Linked DNA regions of Butyrivibrio fibrisolvens. The protein of the gene in region 1 interacts with the protein of each later gene in a pairwise test. Links are inferred from orthologs where the notes say so. Each region holds a gene or a part of one and is shown on either strand. Other genes may lie near its edges.

Region 1 (9,686 bases):
ACTTCTATTTTTAATAAGTGGGGCTATCGTTAATTTGCAGGTATCTGCTGCGTTATACAGTGGATATTGCCGCCACCTACGATGATCTGTCTTGCAGGTATCCCTATAACTTCTCTGTCAGGGAACAGGGCTTTAAGTTTTTTGATTGCAGCCTTGTCATTAACATCTCCAAACTGGGGAACAAGGACTGCTTCGTTACAGATATAGAAATTTACATAGCTTGCTGCAAGCCTTTCGCCTACCTGCCTTGTATCTTCGCCTTCTGCAAACTCGTAACCCTCAAGCTCTTCTTCCTTGATACATACAGGCTTTTTAGGAATTAGCAGCTTGTGTACTTTGAGCTTACGGCCCTTGGCGTCCTTGGTACTTATAAGTACCTGTAGGTCAGCTGCGCTCATCTTGTACTGTGGATCATCTGTATCATCTGTCCATGCTAGGACTATTTCGCCGGGCTTTGTGAAGGCGCAGACGTTGTCAACATGTTCGTTGGTTTCATCATTATATATGCCATAAGGGATCCAGATGACTTTCTTTGCTCCCAGCATGTTGCAGAGCTTGTCTGTGATCTTGGCTTTTGACATCTTGGGGTTACGGCCTTTGCTAAGAAGACAGCTCTCCGTAACTATAACTGTTCCTTCGCCGTCAGAATGGATAGCGCCTCCTTCAAGGACGAAATCCTGAGCATCATATACATCTGTATCAAGAGCCTTACATATCTTAGATGCTGCCGCGTTATCATTCTCATAATCCGGATACAGACCGTCTATGTCTCCGCCCCAGGCATTGAACTTCCAGTCGATACCTCTTATACTGCCTCTTTTGTTAGTAACAAAAGTAGGTCCCACGTCTCTTGCCCAGCTGTCATCAGTAGGGATCACAAGGACATGTATGTTAGAGGAGCCTTCTTTGAAAAATGTATCAGGTACTGCCTCTCCATTTTGTACATCGATGATATCTGCATCAAGAGATTTGGCAGCATCCTTGGCATGCTCCTTATCTGCCAGCATATACATTACTTCATGCTTGGCAATCTCTTTTGCAATCTGAGCGAAGACTTTCTGAGCTTCTATTCCTCCATAGGGCCAGGAACCGGGCCTTACAGGCCAGATCATTATTGTTCCAATATGCTTTTCGAATTCGCCAGGCATATGGAAACCGTCAGCCTTGGGCGATGTAATTAGTTTTTTCATATATTCTCCGGAATCTATATATTTTGCCATAAACAGTCAAACAGGAAATCTATATATGCAGATTTCCTATTAGTGATATTTAATATTATTGGGACTTTGCACTTGCCAAACATACGCCACCCTTTGAGGCAGAGCCGATACGGACCGTTTATAATATATTTTCGTATCTTTTGAAGGTGTTATAAAATTCAGGAGCATTATATCTGAATCTTTATATTCTTCTTAGGGTCCACATGTCTGAGCGAAGCGAGTTTGGACCCTAGAATATAAAGATCCAGATATCATGCCCTGAATTATAACACCTTCAAGATACGAAAATGTATTATAAACGGTCCGCATCGGCTCTGCCTCAGAGGGTGGCATATGTTTGGCAAGTGCGAAGTCCCGGTAATATTATTTTATCAATCAATTCTTAACCCATGATGCATGCAGTGTTACATTAGGGAATACCGTCTCATAAACAGTTGTCTTACTTCCTTCGTTGGTAGATACGTAGATCTTTCCGGTGGACGGGTCTATACTGATGTCTTCTACCTCTTTGGAGATGTCAATAGACCAGGTTCCTGCATAATCACCAGACATTGTGAATACGTTGACCTTCTGGTTGCCCTTCCAGTTATAGGCATCAAAACATGCGGTAAGTGCATATATGAAGTTGCCGTCTACAGTCATGCCCTGTATGCAGTAACCTTGCTGGTAGTTGGCACTTACATCTTTCCAGCCTGCTATCTCAAAATTGTAATTTACAAGGAAGAAGCATGCTTTGCCGTTATCATTTTTGCCCATTACATAATAGGCACCATTATAATAGGCAATAGCATATACATTTTTGACACCTTCTATATGGTGGGTTGTGACATAATTGAGGTTCGAATCAACCTCCATGATATCGGATGCATATCCGGGGCGTGTGCCACCTTCTGCGATATAGATATGTCCGTTATCTGTGTTATAGCATAAAGCATTGCCATGATCGAACCATAGGTTATGAACCTGAGCGACAGTCTTGCCTGCTGTGAGGTCGTACTTGACGAGATTGGTCTCGTAGTGGGACAGGTCGCCGGCATAGTAGCTTGCATCATTGATAGATGCTGCAAATACTACGTATCTATGGGAGTTCTGTGTGAAAACAGTTGATCCCTGAACACTCTTAAATGAATAGTTTGTATATACACTGGGCTTACCGGCGCTTATAGTCTTAAGCTTGGTAGAGCGCATATTGCATTTGCGAAGGTTGGAAACTGCCTGGCCGTTGGCATATACGTTGCCGCTGTTATCAACCCATCCTGCAAAAGTATAGCCATCTTTGGTATATGCATTAGCCCGAAGCGATGTAGTCTGATCATAGCTTATAAGCTGATCATTCATACTGCCGGATGTAGCACCATTGCCGTCAAAAGAGATCTTGAATACCTGCGGTTCCCAGGATGCATATAACTTTAAATTATCAACGCCTGTGTACATAACAGAGCCCTGATCCGCATATCCTACCCCGGTGCCGTCACTACTTGTATTCCATCCGCGGAAGCGGTAGCCGGTTCTTGTATATTTGTTGGCAGGAAGAGTAGAAACTGATGTGGTACTAAAGGCAGCAGCGCCCATCTCGCCTGTTCCACCGTTAGCATTAAATGTTACCTTGTAACTGCCGGCTGCATAGACGTTTGTACTGTTACCTGAGAAAAAAACAATAACGATTATTACTGATAAGAATGCAAAGAATCTTCTCATATTTTCACCTCGTAAGTCATGTTGCTAATTGGATGAATCGATATGAGACGAGACAGGCGAAAAATCAGTAAGCCATGTCTCTAACACCAAATTCAAACAAAAAACAAGAAATTCTAGTAATATGGACGAAACGTAGTTATATTATATCATATAAGGGATAGTCATTCTTTTGTGCATATAGTAGAAATTTGCCCCTTAGAATGAACATTATTGATTTGTATAAGAGGTTCTTAGTGATGTTAAGAGATGTGAATTTTGAAGATATATCTGATGGATTTGTATATAAGCCTGATGATCTTGTAAATGTAGGTTGTAACGAGTGCATGGGCTGTAGCGACTGCTGCAGGATAACAGGAGACTCCATAATCCTTGATCCATATGACATCTATAACCTGTGCAAGGGTCTTGGCCGAAGCTTTGCAGATATGATGGAGAAGGAGATAGAGATAAGACTTGTTGATAACTTAATCCTACCCAATCTTATAACCTATGATGAAGATCATCCTGACAAAGAAGAAAAATGTGCCTTTTTAAATGATGAAAACCGCTGCACGGTGCATGCATTCAGACCGGGCTTTTGTCGCCTTTTCCCAATGGGAAGATTGTATGATGAGAATGGCATGCACTACTTCTTGCAGGTTAATGAATGCACAAGGCCCGGGTCTCAAAGATATCCGGTAAAACTTAGAGACTGGATAGGGATTGAAAACCTTGCCCAGTACGAGGAGTTCGTAGTAAGCTGGCATGACTTTTGTAAGAAGATGGGAGAAGCACTTACTAAAGTGCCTGAGCCAAAGAGGACTAATACTGCCAGATATATATTGCAGGTATTCTATGTAGAGCCTTACAAAGTGGGGATGTCCTTCTGGGATCAGTTTGATAGGAGGCTGGCGGAAGTGTCTGCACGCCTTGGCATAAGGTAATCTTGAATTTTATATTCAAGATTGTATAATGAGACGTATGGTATATGGCAAAAGAAAGGATTATATATGAACATTCTTGCACCATCTATTTTATCAGCAGATTTCAAAAATCTGGGGAGGCAGCTTATCGACTGCCAGAGCGCCGGAGCGCAGTATATTCACATTGACATTATGGACGGAGTGTTCGTCCCTTCTATTTCTTTTGGACTTCCAGTTATTAAGAGCATCAGAGATGCGTCAGACGCAGTATTTGATGTTCATCTCATGATCACCAATCCCATAAGATATATCAAAGAGTTTGCAGCAGTTGGCGCAGACATCATTACTTTCCATCAGGAAGCAGCGCCTGATCCATGGGCTGTTATAGAGCTGATTCATTCTTATGGCAAGAAGGCAGGCATATCCATAAAGCCCGGAACTCCTATAGATGTTCTTGAACCTTATCTTAAGAATGTGGACATGGTTCTTATCATGAGCGTAGAACCGGGATTTGGCGGTCAGAAATATATTCCTTCATCTACAGACAAGATTCGTGATCTTAGAAATCACCTCAATACTCTTGGCCTTAAAGATCTTGATATAGAAGTTGATGGCGGCATCAAGACAGACAATGTTGAGATGGTTGTAAATGCCGGCGCCAACGTAATAGTAGCAGGCTCAGCCATCTTCAATGGCAACGTTCAGGCCAATGTCAAAGAATTTCTGACTAAGATCGGGTGATATAGAAAACTTCCCACCTAGGCGAAGAGGCGACCCAAATGCTCTTCGAGGGTGTGGGAAGTTTGATGTATTGATAGATATGTAAATTACCCCATTTTTTTGTGCTGCTGGTGGGCAACCATGGGGATTACAAGGCTTCCTGGGAGGAGTCTTGATAATGAACATGCAAGTTTCATGCGAAGGGTAGGGACTATTACTACCTTTCTTTTTTTCATCATTTTAAGTGCGTATGATACGCAGGATGATGCAGACATGCCTTTAAGGGCGAAGACTACATTCGCAACAGCATTGAACTGTGTGTCTACAGGGCCGGGGCATAGTACTCCTATATAGGTCTTGGAGGCGCTTTTTTTTAGTTCATAAGCTATGGCTCTTGTAAGGCTTACAACGTAGGCTTTGGTTGCATAATAAGTCGCCATGTATGGACCTGCAGGGAAGAGGCCAGCTGATGAGCCTATGTTAAGGATATATCCGCCATCTTCCTTATCCATAAGCGGGAGCATTCTCTTAGTAAGGCGGTGAAGGGCTTTGATATTGACGTCCACCATTTCTATTTCGCGCTTTTCATCGCAGTCTTCAAATCTTCCGGACAGGCCAAAGCCTGCATTATTGATAAATACAGATAGCTTATTCTCTGGATTTTTGCCAAGTTCATCTTCGATAGATTCGCATAGCTTATTTATCTCTTTTTTCTTGGAAAGGTCTGCGGTATAGATACTGCTTGTACCTGCAAGTTCGCTTTGAATGGCTAGGAGTCTGTCCTTCCTTCTTGCGACCATGATTACGTGGTAGCCTTCTTTAGAAAGCTGTCTTGAAAACTCCTCGCCAAGGCCTGAGCTTGCCCCTGTTACAACTGCTATATTTCTCATATCAACCTCATTTTTTATCTGTTTTTATAATTATAATATATATCAGTGTCATGGTCTTACTCGATTTATAAAAGTCATGAATAAAAATGTTACTAATACTCAAATATCTATGGGTGAGAACATTGTGTAAATAAATGTTATAATAACAAAGTTGTTAAGTTGCAGTTAGAAAAGACTAATTCTTGTGGGGAGGATAGACATTTGAAAATTGAAGTACACGGCGCATGGGGCGATGTTATAAAGGCGCAGGATGAAGGTGATGACAGCGTGGTACTTGCATGGGAAGGCGAGTACAGGAAGGATGACTACATAGATTTCAAGGACCTTGTACCCGGGACTTTTTATAAAGTCAAGGTAGATCCTACAATTGAGGAATCCCTTATATTTGTAACTACAGATTCCTTCAGATACACAATCCCTTTCTATGAAAAGAAGACAAGCTATAACCCAATGTCTTTTGTAGGTAACAGGCATCTTGTCAGTATCAGAAAGGCTTATGATCATGAGATCAGAGCTTACAGGAATCTATGCCTTAATCCCTGCGATCAGCATGAAGTTACAGGCGTATACCCTCATGCATCAGCCAATGTTGAGACAAGAGGCGAAGCAGTATTTGCCGCAAGAAACGCAATAGACGGCGTCATAGAGACAAGGTCACACGGCGAGTGGCCCTATGAATCATGGGGCATCAACAGACAGGACGATGCAACTATCAAGATTGAGTTTGGTTATCCCGTTGATATTGAAGAGATCCGCTTATATACAAGAGCAGATTTTCCTCACGATAACTGGTGGATCAGAGGAACAATTAAATTTTCTGATGGAAGCACAGAAACTGTAGATATGGACAAGAAGGTTCAAAAACCACATATCTTTTCAATTAAAAAGAAATCAGTGGAGTGGCTAACACTTGGGGATCTTATTAAAGCAGACGATCCAAGCCCATTCCCTGCTCTTACACAGATCGAGGTGTACGGTACCCCAGCAGTAGGCTGTGGTAACTAAGTTTAATTATTCACAAAACTTCCCACTTAGGCGTAGCAGTGTCCTTGAAGGGTTTGCGGGAACACCTGCACCCGAGCAGAGTATAAATCATTGACATACTTTTTAAGTGTTTTATAAAAATTCATGAGTATGATAGATGGGGATTTTTATTCTTCTTGGGGTCCACATGTGTGAGCGAAGCGAGTTTGGCCCCCAGAATAAAAAGCACCAGATATCATGCCATGAATTTATAAAACAATTAAAAGCATGACAATGATTTATACTCTGCTCGGGTGTAGGTGTTCCTGCAAATCCTTCAAGGACACGGCTATGCCTAAGTGGGGCTTCACGCGGTACATAACAATTCAAGGAGGATGATTTTTTACGTGAACAGATCAGAACTTTTAGAGATTAAGAAGAGATTTAAATTTAAGGATTGCTCATTTAGTGGCATGGCATATGCTGTTTTTGATAATGAGGGCAAGGAGATAGAAGGCGCTGACTCTACCCGCTTTCTAACACTTGATGACGATGAACAGAAGAAGTATATATCTCTTATAAGCAAAGCCTATTCATCAGCAGGCGGAGCCTTTGCAGAGGATGTAACAGTAATAGGCGATGATGCAAGACTCCTTACAGCACTGGCTCAGTCTGATATCCCTGATGCAGGACTTGTTAGAGCCTGGGCACAGCAGATCATAGACAACTATGACGCAGACGGCGAATTCGCCCTTTTGGTATTCTCAGATGCCTATGACGTACCCGCTAAGGATACAGGCAAGAACAAGACCGGAGAATCTGAAGAAGTCTATAACTATATAGCTGCTTGCATATGTCCCTTTAAGCCTGCCAAGGGAGGCATCATGAAAACAGCTGACAATAAGCTCCATGCATCCGATGTTATCAAGGTTCTTGGTAATCCTGTTGCAGGATTTATGTATCCTTCATTTAATGACAGATCATCTGACTACGACAATATGCTCTGCGTAGTCAAGAATGACCCTGAGCGAAATATGATACGCGGTATATACGCAGCAGATGTCCCTGATTATGTCAAACCGCAGCCTAAGAAAAAAGATAAAGGAAACACTGAAGATGACGGCCTTACAACTCTGGCAGGAGAGCAGTCAGAAGATGCCTTTGCTACAGCAGATGGATACGGACTATATCAGGAGCAGGGTATAAGCCAGTCTGAAGGCGTTGATACATCAATTCGTCAGAATAGTGATGTAGAGATTCAAACAAGACCTGAAAACTTTGGAGAGAATATCGAAACTCTCACAGAGAAGGCTATGCAGGAAAAGCTTCGCGAAGAAGCAATGATGGAAGAAGAAAGTGAACAGGTATTTGAAGGCCTGAATAACTTCCACAAAGATCAGGTAGTCCTTCCTGAAGATAAGATCATAGAGCGTGATGTTAATGGACGCAAGTTCTTCCTTGTGCCGGAATCACTTATTCCATATGACAAGCTTAAAGCGCTTCTTGATTCTCTTATGAACGAAGCGTAAACACATAATAAATCGAAATAACTTTAAATAACACAGCCTATACCGCCGGGAATGAAGACTGCAACTGAAAATGAAGACAGCCACTTAGACTGTCTTCATTTTGTATAGTTTGCGATATCCTGATGGTGTGTTGCCTGTCTTTTTAAGGAACACTCTGTTAAAAGACTGGGCTGTTTCAAATCCTACCTTTGCAGAAATTTCATTTATACTAAGATCGGTTTTGGTTAGAAGCTCTTTTGAATGTTTGATCCGACAAGTATGTACATATTCTTTAAAACCGGTATTGGTATACTCTTTGAATATTCTTGAAAAATAACATGTCGAGAATCCGAACTTCTCGGACACTTCCTCAAGACTTAGATGCTCACTGTAATGCGATGACAGGTACTCACATACTTCGTTTAGCGCCTTGTTGTATTTTACAAGTTCTTTGGCGCTGTTTTGATAATCTTTCTGATCAGGCAGAGCTCCTGCCAAGAGGCTGTTGCCTACTTTCTCAAGTATCTGCAGAAGATATGAGTACACAATAAGCTCTCTAAGTGAATTGGATCCAAAGTATGCATCATGCATCATATACAATATGGATCCTATATTCTCTGCAAGAACAGGATCAGTCTCTGACTTTATATGTATAGGCTTGTCCAGGATGTCCTTGATAAGGGCAGTACTTCTGATATCATTGATGATCGACGGATCCAGAAGATGCACATAACCTCTGCAATCATTCATAGGAAAGAGAGTATGGATCATCTTGCTGGGGATTATCAGGATATCCCCCGGACATATCTTGTATTCAACACCCTGTATAGTGCTGATATAATATCCCCTTTCGCACTGGACGATCTCAAGGGGCTGATGATAGTGCAGTCCGAAGCATTCCTGCTTGGAGGTGTACCATATGCGAACCATGGTCCCCGGAAGATAGTCTACATATTCATATGTTCCATCATAACTTGTCCCTGTTCCGCCTATATACGGCTGCGGACGGATGGGATTCATATATCTTTCTTCTTCAGTTATGGCATTTGCGCCGGAAAAAGTTCTATTAGACATCTAATATAGCCCTCCCCTGAATATTAAACTATATTGAAAGCATATTTAATATATAAAAAGATGACTATTCCTTGACATGAATGTCAGATAAAAAACATTCCAACATTACTTCATGCAAAGGGAATAGAAATACATCCCTGTATTTCTGGACATTCCTTTATTACATCCTGTAATGTAAGGAACAGTTTGCACAAATAATAATATAAAAGCCTTCGAATATCAATCCTGTTTTGCATTTATTACACAAAAAATCAGCAAAAAAGCACGTATCATTCGGAAACTTAACCACAAATTAGTAAATTGTGCGCAAGAATTGATAATGATATGACAAAAACTGAGCGATTTAAGACAAAAAATGAGAAAATCTGACGAATACCGGATGATATATTTTTGGCATAAGAGGAATAGCTGTTAGATTTGGTAAGGCATAAAGCGATTAAGCTTATGCGATCCTATGAAAACAGCAGATATGGGGAGGTCAAAAAATGTTCAAAAACAAACGTGAGAAAAGGGCTTTTGTAAATTTTTTACTTATAGCACCTTTTATAGTTCTAACTTTGATCTTTTGCTATTACCCGCTATATGGATGGGTATATGCATTCTTTGATTACAGACCGCCAAGGCCTATGACAATCGAGAGCTTTGTCGGACTTAAGTGGTTCAAATCCATGGTAGAGTCTCCGGTCAAGGTTCAGCAGATCCTGGGAGTAC
Region 2 (9,938 bases), 1.8 Mb from region 1 along the record:
AGGCAGCCGTCACAACATTCCTACCCCATACAGCCTCAGGGCTCATCATGACAGATACAGGCATTCCATATTCTTCTCCGCGCTTATTCTTCCTACGGATAAAATCCGTGATAACAAGATAAGTCTGCATCTGAAGTCCTGTTACGATTCCAGGATAGTTCTTACTTCCTTCCTTGCCAAAACCGCATCTTTTCTTAAGCTCTGTGGAAAGAATCTTTTCGTTACTATAAACAGTATCGCCATTTTCATCCTCATAGACATATACATCCATGATAGACTTCTCCCTGCGATTGGCCATGCCATCTTCCCATCTTGCATCAAAATCATATCCGGACCTTCTATAGTTTACAAAATAAGGGAGCCACTTAAGACTGATGAACCCGGCTTTTTTATCAAAAAACTTGCCATAAGCAATCTTGCCGCGCCTTGCGATTATCTCACGCCACTTCCATGGATCCTTGGCTTCGATATCAGTCCACCAGTACTTAGGATCAGTCCATTCCTCTACAGAGAATCCCGCAACTTCATTACCAAAAAGCGGCAGGAATCCAATCTCCTCTATATAGTTCTCAAGATCGCTCACCGTGTGTATGCAATCAGGATCATTCCATGATACCCCATGCATGATCCACTCACCATTTTCTACTGACATAAAAAGCTCCTACTAACTATACAACTTTAGATAAGTCATTTTCTCATTTTGTCATCTATGACATAAGATGTTTTCTGAGTCGCTATCAATAATTATAGCATTAAAAACGCATCTTTTCGCGTGAACGTTTATCCGCATTGTATATTTATAGTATACCAAGAACCGACTTAGTCAGTTTATATTTAATATAATTTATTTACAATCGCTAATATGTATCTTGTTTTCGAATACGCGTTTTAGTTATAACTTTTCGCGTTATGTCCGATCAAGTCAATATCCATCAACAATTATCTGACTACAGTATCTCGTTTCGCGGCATTGCATTATCGTTATTACCGCTTTATATATTTGCCATTAAGTGCAGCGGCGATTATTTCCAATACTACGATCTACACACCCTCTCATTACTTATTTCTGATATAATCAGCTATTGTCAGATAGCAGTACCCTACTATTAATAAAAAGACTAATAGTAACAGTATCCACCACGCACTTCCCATAAACGGCAGTTCGTCGGTAAATCCAAAAGCTCCGGCATTACTTCCCCAGTTAAGAAAAAAATATGGATAGTTAATGCCGTTTGCAAATTCCCATCCCCTTACGTAACCGACTCCGGCATAGATTGCATATAAAACCGGCGGAATCGTAACATAAAAGACACAGCTTTTCTTAATGTTAAGAACACTACTTGTTACGAAGAAATCGATAACAGCGGCAACAGGCACTACAAGATGAGTCAATGTATTTTGAATATTCCAGGCCTGTGCACCAAGAGTAGGCGCAAGTACAAGCCCAAATACAACTCCTGTAAGAGTGATCGATACTGTTCCAACGAATTTGATAATGTACCAGAGTTTACTGATTCTTTTATTTGTATATAAAAAATATGCTCCTATAACACTGATCAAAGCTATTGCAATATTAGACTGTATAGTAAAATACATAAATACAACGCTTCCGCCCATGAAGGAATCACGGCCTGCATAGTAGCTTAAAAATATTCCTACTAACGCAGATAATATAACGATAATCTTAAAAACAAGGCTTATGCTCTTAGTTATGGGCTTAAGGCTCTTATACTGTTCATCTTTATAATAAGTTGATTTTACTGTTCTTTTCGTACTCATAATTCTATTAATTATTATTACCTTTTTATACTTGTTACCTTTGATAAATCCGGATACAATTGTGGCCAATCAGCACTGTAACTAACTAGTACTGATTGGCCCCCGTTTAATTCAGATCATAGAAGTGACTTGATGCAAGCTTAAGCATCTGCTGCATCAGCTGTTGGTGTGAATCTTGCAATCACATTACCAGTTCTGTACTTCGTCAGCATTGTGTACAAGCTTAGCTTCTACAGATGATGCACCCTTAACATATTCAGAGAGCTTCTCTGCAGTCTTACCGATACCGCTTCCACCTGATGTTGCAAATGCATATACTTTCTTACCTTCCCAGTTATAGTCCTTGCAGAAAGTGTAAACTACTCTTGGAGCAGCTGCGTACCATATCGGGAATCCGACATAAACTGTATCATACTTATCAAAATCTGCAACCTTCCCTGCAACAGGAACATCCTTACTTCCAATCTGTTCCTTGTTACATCTTGAAAGTGGATTAAGATAATTGATATCAGCCTTGGAATAAGGCTCTACAGGTGCTATCTCAAATACATCCGCCCCTATGCTCTTGGCAAAGTCCTTGGCGACCTGACCAGTTCTTCCCCCTACGCTAAAAAATGTAACCAATGTACTCATAAATATGTCCTCCTTCTTTATATCGAATTATTCTGATATTAGTACAATATCTAATAAAAAATCTCTTGAAAAATCAGATATATTTTGCACAATACAATAGTATCATAGCATATTCTGATTTCAAGAGATTTTATATACATTTAATATTTTGGGCTTATTAAAAAGGACTTTTTAAGCAGATAAATTCATATTCGATTTCGAGCAAGCTCGAATCGAAATGAATTTTGGTCCATACGTCATATCATATTATTAACTATAAGAGCAATGCCGGAAATAATGAGAAGTACTATCACGCACTTTTTTACAATCCTATCATTTAGTATCTGAGCACTCTTCATACCCAAAAACAGCCCCAACAAGACGACAGGCATCAGCACTGCTGCACTTATTAGTGTCTCCCGGGTTATAACGCCCAGAAGGCTGTACAGGATCACTCTGAAGGTGTTATCTACTATAAATACAGCGCTTATATTAGCCTTAAATTCATCTGACGATTCTGTAACTCTTCCTACATAGGCTGCCAGTAACGCACCTATTCCAAAGAGGCCGCACAGCATACCTGATAAAAGACCTATTATAGTCAATACAATTTTAGACTCGCGTACTTTAGAAGTTCTAAATTCTCTATAGAACATCTCTGCTCCGATAAGTACAATGACAAATCCGCATATTATCTTAAGATATCTAACATCTATACTTTTTAAAAGCAGTGCTCCCGGAATACTACCTACAATCACAAGTAGCGCAAGAGGCGCAAAAACTGATATTTTAAACTTCTTCCTGTTTTTAAAAGTAAGGATGATATTGGCAGGATATCCAAGAAGTAGTTCTACAGGCGATATACTGACATTCGCAGCTCCAAATCCCATTATTGATGTAAATATAAGCGTATTAGCAAATCCGCACAGCCCCTTTATAAAAAAAGCTGTAAACGTAGCAACGATCCAAAGAACCAAAATATATCTCCCTTCGACTTGATTATTCCAGATGCCCTTTTACCCAGGTAGATGGCCTTACAGAAATGCTTGCACCTATGCTTCATAGCGATATGGCAGGTGCATAAAAATTAGTAGATAATAGTAAAAGCCCTGCAGCTTTAAATCGCAGGGCTTTTATTATTATGTAATCTTCAAGACTATCAATATGCTTCTTTTCTTTTGTGAAATACACTTTGAAGTATGAGCCCTGTTCCCAAAACAACAGGTACAAGTACCAGCAGAATATCTGTAAGCGACACATATGCAAAGTATAGTTCAGTGCCCATGATAAGTGATATCACAAGAAGTGCAAGCGAAAAGATAAAGCATCCAACTGTAAACTTATTCTTATTAACTACCACTGCAATTGCAGATAGCAAAAGAAGAACCAGAACAATAGCTGAAGTACTCATCCTTCCAAATCTATAGAATCCAAAGGATGATACCCTTACCATTTTAAATAACATAAATAAGCCGATAATAACAAGAGCCCATCCAAGTGTTTTTTTTGACATATAATTCTCCTCCAAAACAAATCTTCTGACTAATAAGTATACGACAACTGACGCCTTATAGCAAAGCCCTTTAGTACAAAACATAAATTCTCTAAAACCAGATACTCTATTGTTAGATCATATGGACCACTACAACCAGGATCAAACTCCACTTTCAAAGCTCATGTAGCACGTTGTCTCCTTGATGCGTAAGCACGCTTTATTCTTCGTATTCCAAAATATATAACTGCTCCTATCGCAGCCCCCGTTGTATTAAGGATAAGATCATCAACATCGCTGCATCTGTCAAAAAATGGAAGCTGGCTAAGCTCTATCAGAAGCGTAAAGCCAAAACCTGCAAGAACGGTCTTTTTTATGTTATCAAGTTCTTTAAAGCATATCGGCCAGACAATTCCCACCGGAACGAACATGAGTATATTGCCTATGATATTGATCTGCCATCCCGGATATACATCTGTCAGAAAATTAAAAGGAATCAGATTGATTCTAGGAGGAAACATCAGGTTCTTTACAAATACAAGTGGAGCAATCCCATATATATCATGCTCCAAGGGAAAGTATACAAATCTGCATATAAATATAATACAGATATATACAGCCAGTAGCTGGATTTCTCTTTTTATACTTACTTTTTGGTTCTTTATTCCTATAATAAATCTGAATAAAATCCATGCGATGGTTACCAATAGCATCATCACATGGAATCTGATCACTATATACATTTAATATCCTCTTACGCTGACATACTTATCTATATTGATATGTGTCTTGTCCTCATCATTATCTCTATAATGAGTTACATTGCCTGGTGGTGTAAAACTTGACCAGTCCTTATTTGGAACACCGCTATCAGGGGCTATATTGCCAAGTATAAATGTCTCTTCATTAAGCCCCTTGATTCTTGTTAGAAGTTCGTCTGCGATACGCAAGTGTACCATCCAAGATGCCATATGGTTCCTCCCTTAATTACAATCCTTTAAAGTATAATATGTCTAGTTGCTATTTGTATAGATTTTGCATGATAAGTTCATGCTTTTTTAATATAAAGGATGCCCTAAGGGCAAGGTCAATATATAATTATCGATAATATGTTTGGTAAGTGCTTAAATTCTTATCTTGAAGTAGATATTGATATCAAAAGTTTAAACTATCAAAATCCCGTAGCTAATACCAGAAAAGCTACGGGATTTTTTACGGGATATTTTTATCAAAAATTATACGTGGTAATGTCTTGTTAAGTGTCTGTTATTGACGCAAAAAAATATTTATTGTTTTTTACAAAATAGCTATATCACTTCTTAACGTTGAACGCCTTCATTCCTGGATATCTTGCTGCATCACCAAGTTCCTCTTCTATTCTAAGAAGCTGATTGTACTTGGCAACACGCTCAGAACGTGAAGGAGCGCCTGTCTTGATCTGTCTAGTGTTAAGTGCTACTGCAAGGTCTGCGATAGTTGTGTCTGCTGTCTCACCTGATCTGTGAGAAGAAATTGCAGTGTAGCCGTTCTTGTTTGCAAGCTTGATAGCTTCAAGCGTCTCAGATACAGATCCGATCTGGTTGAGCTTGATAAGGATTGAGTTAGCAGCGCCGTTTTCAATACCCTTAGCAAGACGCTCAGTGTTAGTAACAAAGAGGTCATCACCTACGAGCTGAACCTTGTGACCGATCTTCTCAGTCATTCTCTTCCAGCCTTCCCAGTCTTCTTCATCAAGACCATCTTCAATTGAGATGATAGGATACTTGTCTACAAGTGACTCCCAGTGTGCGATAAGCTCATCTGAAGTAAACTCTTTACCGGACTTAGGCTGCTTGTAGAATCCTTTACCTTTCTCACTCTTCCACTCAGAAGAAGCAGCATCCATAGCGATCATGAAGTCCTTACCAGGCTCATATCCTGCATCCTTAACAGCTTCAAGGATAGTCTCGATTGTCTCTTCATCACTTGTAAGGTTAGGAGCAAATCCGCCCTCATCACCTACAGATGTAGCAAGGCCTCTAGACTTAAGGATCTTAGCAAGTGCATGGAATACTTCTGCACACCATCTGAGAGCTTCCTTAAATGAAGGAGCACCTACAGGCATGATCATGAATTCCTGTGTGTCTACTGTATTGGTTGCATGTGCGCCGCCGTTTAAGATATTCATCATAGGAACAGGAAGGTCTGTAGCCTGAATTCCGCCAAGGAATCTGTAAAGAGGAATATCAAGAGATACAGATGCTGCTCTTGCAGCTGCGATAGATACAGCAAGGATAGCGTTAGCACCAAGCTTTGACTTATCCTTAGTTCCATCAGCAGCAATCATTGCTGCGTCAATTGCATATATATCAGATGCATCCATTCCAACGATCGCATCTGCGATAGGTCCATTAATATTAGCTACAGCCTTGGATACACCCTTACCAAGATATCTGGACTTGTCTCCATCTCTAAGCTCAAGAGCTTCAAACTCACCTGTTGATGCGCCTGAAGGTGCTGTTCCCCTTGCTACAGTTCCGTCTACAAGAGTAATCTCTGCTTCAACTGTAGGATTTCCACGAGAATCAAGGATCTCTCTTCCAATGACTTTTTCGATTTCAAGATAATTCATACTTCCACCTTTCTGAATGCCGGTATATACCGGACTATACTGAGTAATTTGTCCTTAACGCTTCTTTGGCGTAAGTGTTTATGAATTGTTTAGAGTTAGCTTCTGCTAACCATATAACATTAGCATTAGCTAACAATTATTTCAATATATTATTTAAATTTCTTTAGGATATTTTTAGTTCCGTATTATATCGTATCCTCGTAATATTTGATCACACAAGAAAGGAAATACAATGTCAGCCCTAAATATTCAAGGCACAAGCAGCTACCAGATGCAGCTTCAATCATACAGCAGTAAGATAAACGAGTTACGTAAAAAAGATGATAGCTCTTCAATTTCACTGGCATCATCACTGAAACAGCAATATACTTCAGTACAGAGCAATCTTGCGTCAGTAGTCTCTTCAAATAACGCTTATGTAATAAAACGAATCAAAGAAAAAGAAGCACTGGATCGTTATATCTACAACAAGGAAGCGCAAAAAGAACAGATTAACAGTTCATCATTTGAAGCCTCTGTATAAAAAATTAGTGGATAAAAAAGACGTATGAAACAAAAATCCCATACGCCTTAAAGTTTTATGAATAGTAAATAGATTTATTCTTTAAAACATTAATCAAGCAGATCTAGTTCACAGATGCCTCCGCTGTATACATCCAATCCTGCAATAGAAGCACCGGTTCCATGAGGAGCTAAGATATACCATTTTTCATCATATTGGATCGCATCAACAAACATAACATAGTCTTCACCGTCAATCTCAAGTTCAACACCAAGCCATACAATTAACGCTTACCTGATGCAAATTCTCCTGTATTTACATCAATTACTGCTCTTTCAGGTTTCATCATTGCATCCGTATAATAAACCTTCCATTTAACGTCAGGATTTATCTCACCATCAACATTTCCATTAACAGTATCACCCGATTTTATAGGATTTTCATTTTCGAACATATAACAGAGAAGGCTGTAAGCACTTTGAATTGCATTATTCGGATTCATTCCATGGAAATAATATTGAAGATCCGGCATAAAAAATGTACTCATTCCCAATGTATCTACTAAATAATCATCTGAGTCCTGATTCTTAAAATATCTTGCATGTACAGCATAGTATATGAATTTTGTTTCTTTTGGATATGAATTATTAAGAATTTCTTCTCTTGTCATCATCTTCTTGGAATTCTCAAAAAGAACTGCTTTACAAGATGGGAACATTTCAACTAATGCTTCTGCATAATTAACAAGCATATCGGCACGATCTTTATAATACATTCCAACTGCCATCATATCATTAGCAATAACCTGATATTTACATGTGTTTAGAATCTGTTCGGAATCTTCACAATCCCACAACTGACTTCTGGAAACATCATCCAATAAAGGCTTTTCTATCTTCTGACATTCTGTAATCATTAATTGAGGCGGAGCATCCTCAGCATCTTTAAAATGCGTTGTATAATTTAAAGCAAGAAAACCTGTCATATTATTTTCAAATTTATTACACTGCACATCTCCAAGGTGCTTTTCCATGATTTTTACCATAGATTCCTTTTCAGGAATAACACACTTATCTTCCATCAGAAGATGAATTATAAAAACAGGATCCGGCCCAATATATTTCTGCTCAGAATCCTGTTTTTCTTCTTTTTTCTTTTTCTTAAAAAATAACATTTAAACTCTTCTCCCTTTCTTTGTTGTATGAAACTTTTTCATATTCCTCTACTTTATAATATTCAAAGTTCTTATGTCAATGAGATGGGAAGCTTTTCTAATGAACTCACGACTAAAGTCACGAGAATGCGCCGCCGCAATTTTCAAAAAACGGGGGCTGTATAAGCCCCCAAATCTATATACATATCAATATTGTCACTGATGATTTTTGAGATAAAAAATCGCAAGCTGTGTCCTGTCACGCAGTTCCAGCTTTTCAAGTATAGTAGACAGATAGTTCCTGACTGTACCTTCTGACAAAAAGAGCTTTCCGGCAATCTCTTTATTAGAATATCCCTCTGCTACCAGCTGGATAACCTCAAACTCTTTTTCTGTAATATCTTTGGACTCATAATCAAATCCTGATTCTCTGGATTGAGCCTCGTTCATAAGCGCAGGAAGCTTGTCTACAACAGCTCCTCCGAATACGCTCTGGCCATTTAATGCAGCTTTGATCGCAGCCGGAAGTGATTTATAGTCCTGCTTCAGAAGATATCCTCTAACGCCAAGTTTTAGAGCTTTCACAATATATTCATCATCAGAGAATGTTGTCAAAAAAAGTATCACAGCGTCCTTGTGCCTTTTTAATATCTCTTCTGCAGCTTCAAGTCCATTCATATCGGCCATTCTGATATCCATAAGAAGAAGGTCCGGGCTTAGCTTGTCATATAAATCTATACCTTCTCGTCCGCTGCCACCCTTACCGACGACGTTAAAGCCTTCTTCTGCATTTATGATCATCTCAAGTGACATTGTGATAAGTTCATCATCATCTACTAATAGTATCTTTTTATCTTCTGCCGGCATAGTACGTAATCCTTATTTCTATGTTTAATTTTATATCTTTATTTGTATCTCTATGTTCTTGAAAATGGTTCCTTAACTCCATCCCCAGGGGTCATTTTGGTCTCTGGGGATCATTTATGGGGAGGCGCGCAAAGACTGTGAAGCCGTCGTTTGTATAGAAGTAGGCATCGCCGCCAAGACTTCTTGCCCTGTTTCTGATATTCTCAAGTCCTATACCGTCAAGAGTGCCGGATGAGATCTTTTCTTTCTGAGCATCAGACAGATGTCCATTATCAGTGACAGAAAGGCTACAAAAGCTATAGTTCCTCTGAAGTATGATGGAGACAGTGTCTGCACTTGAATGCTTTAATATGTTAGTAACTGCTTCTTTTAGTATACCGATCAGAGACAGCTTTATCTTTGTAGGAACAGACTCGTCAAGATCAAGATCTGCAAGGACTTTATAGTCTTTAAGTTCTCCTATTATATCATCAAAGTTCTTCTTAAGGTCTATAGAATCGTCGTGAAGATCATGAACTGAGGCTCTCATCTTCTCCATAGACTCATCCAGAGTTCCTGCCAGCATCTCAAGCTGCGAACTTATAGAAGCATCCTTGTTGACAGTCTTGATAGCTCCAAGTAGAAGGATTGCTCTTGACAGAAGGTGGCCTACATTGTCATGGATCTCTCTTGCTATCCTGTTGCGCTCAGCAAGTGTAGCAAGGTGTACCTGCTGGTCCTGCTCTGACATAAGGCGTCTATTCTTGTCTTCAAGCATATCTTCCAGTTCCTTGCTGTCATCTCTTGTCCTAAAAAGAAGTGTCTTGTATTTCATCATGATCTCATACAAGATGATAGAGACAACTGTAAAGGCTCCAAGTATCACGATTGCCCATAGCTTTAACGTGTCATAAGGATTTCCCCAAACATACGCACCTGCTAT

The links.
Region 2: the proteins of rpe (region 1) and eno interact in binary tests that used the Escherichia coli proteins (3 or more experiments, as listed by UniProt). The link is inferred for Butyrivibrio fibrisolvens from one-to-one orthologs.

Annotation. Positions count from the first base shown.
Region 1 is NZ_CP065800.1:993,064-1,002,749, forward strand. What follows is about bases 2,990-5,734. They hold rpe (ribulose-phosphate 3-epimerase), read left to right. Parts: upstream 2,990-3,907; coding sequence 3,908-4,561; downstream 4,562-5,734. Other genes in these bases: I7804_RS04065 (YkgJ family cysteine cluster protein), read left to right, coding at 3,155-3,841; I7804_RS04075 (SDR family NAD(P)-dependent oxidoreductase), read right to left, coding at 4,648-5,430; I7804_RS04080 (DUF7402 domain-containing protein), read left to right, coding at 5,632-5,734. Also shown: aguA (agmatine deiminase), read right to left, coding at 30-1,190; I7804_RS04060 (InlB B-repeat-containing protein), read right to left, coding at 1,596-2,918; more of I7804_RS04080, read left to right, coding at 5,735-6,435; I7804_RS04085 (DUF4317 family protein), read left to right, coding at 6,801-7,922; I7804_RS04090 (AraC family transcriptional regulator), read right to left, coding at 8,007-8,975; I7804_RS04095 (ABC transporter permease subunit), read left to right, coding at 9,461-9,686. UniProt on the Escherichia coli protein: Catalyzes the reversible epimerization of D-ribulose 5-phosphate to D-xylulose 5-phosphate.
Region 2 is NZ_CP065800.1:2,763,007-2,772,944, reverse strand. Bases 4,346-7,342 are described here. They hold eno (phosphopyruvate hydratase), read right to left. Parts: upstream 6,495-7,342; coding sequence 5,196-6,494; downstream 4,346-5,195. Other genes in these bases: I7804_RS11400 (DUF4261 domain-containing protein), read right to left, coding at 7,280-7,342; I7804_RS18970 (hypothetical protein), read right to left, coding at 7,107-7,232; I7804_RS11405 (hypothetical protein), read left to right, coding at 6,727-7,017; I7804_RS11415 (hypothetical protein), read right to left, coding at 4,627-4,854; I7804_RS11420 (VanZ family protein), read right to left, coding at 4,346-4,626. In the rest of the region: I7804_RS11445 (hypothetical protein), read right to left, coding at 1-652; I7804_RS11440 (Pr6Pr family membrane protein), read right to left, coding at 1,057-1,779; I7804_RS11435 (flavodoxin), read right to left, coding at 1,966-2,412; I7804_RS11430 (sulfite exporter TauE/SafE family protein), read right to left, coding at 2,649-3,368; I7804_RS11425 (hypothetical protein), read right to left, coding at 3,551-3,904; more of I7804_RS11420, read right to left, coding at 4,066-4,345; more of I7804_RS11400, read right to left, coding at 7,343-8,170; I7804_RS11395 (response regulator), read right to left, coding at 8,366-9,016; I7804_RS11390 (sensor histidine kinase), read right to left, coding at 9,108-9,938. UniProt on the Escherichia coli protein: Catalyzes the reversible conversion of 2-phosphoglycerate (2-PG) into phosphoenolpyruvate (PEP). It is essential for the degradation of carbohydrates via glycolysis.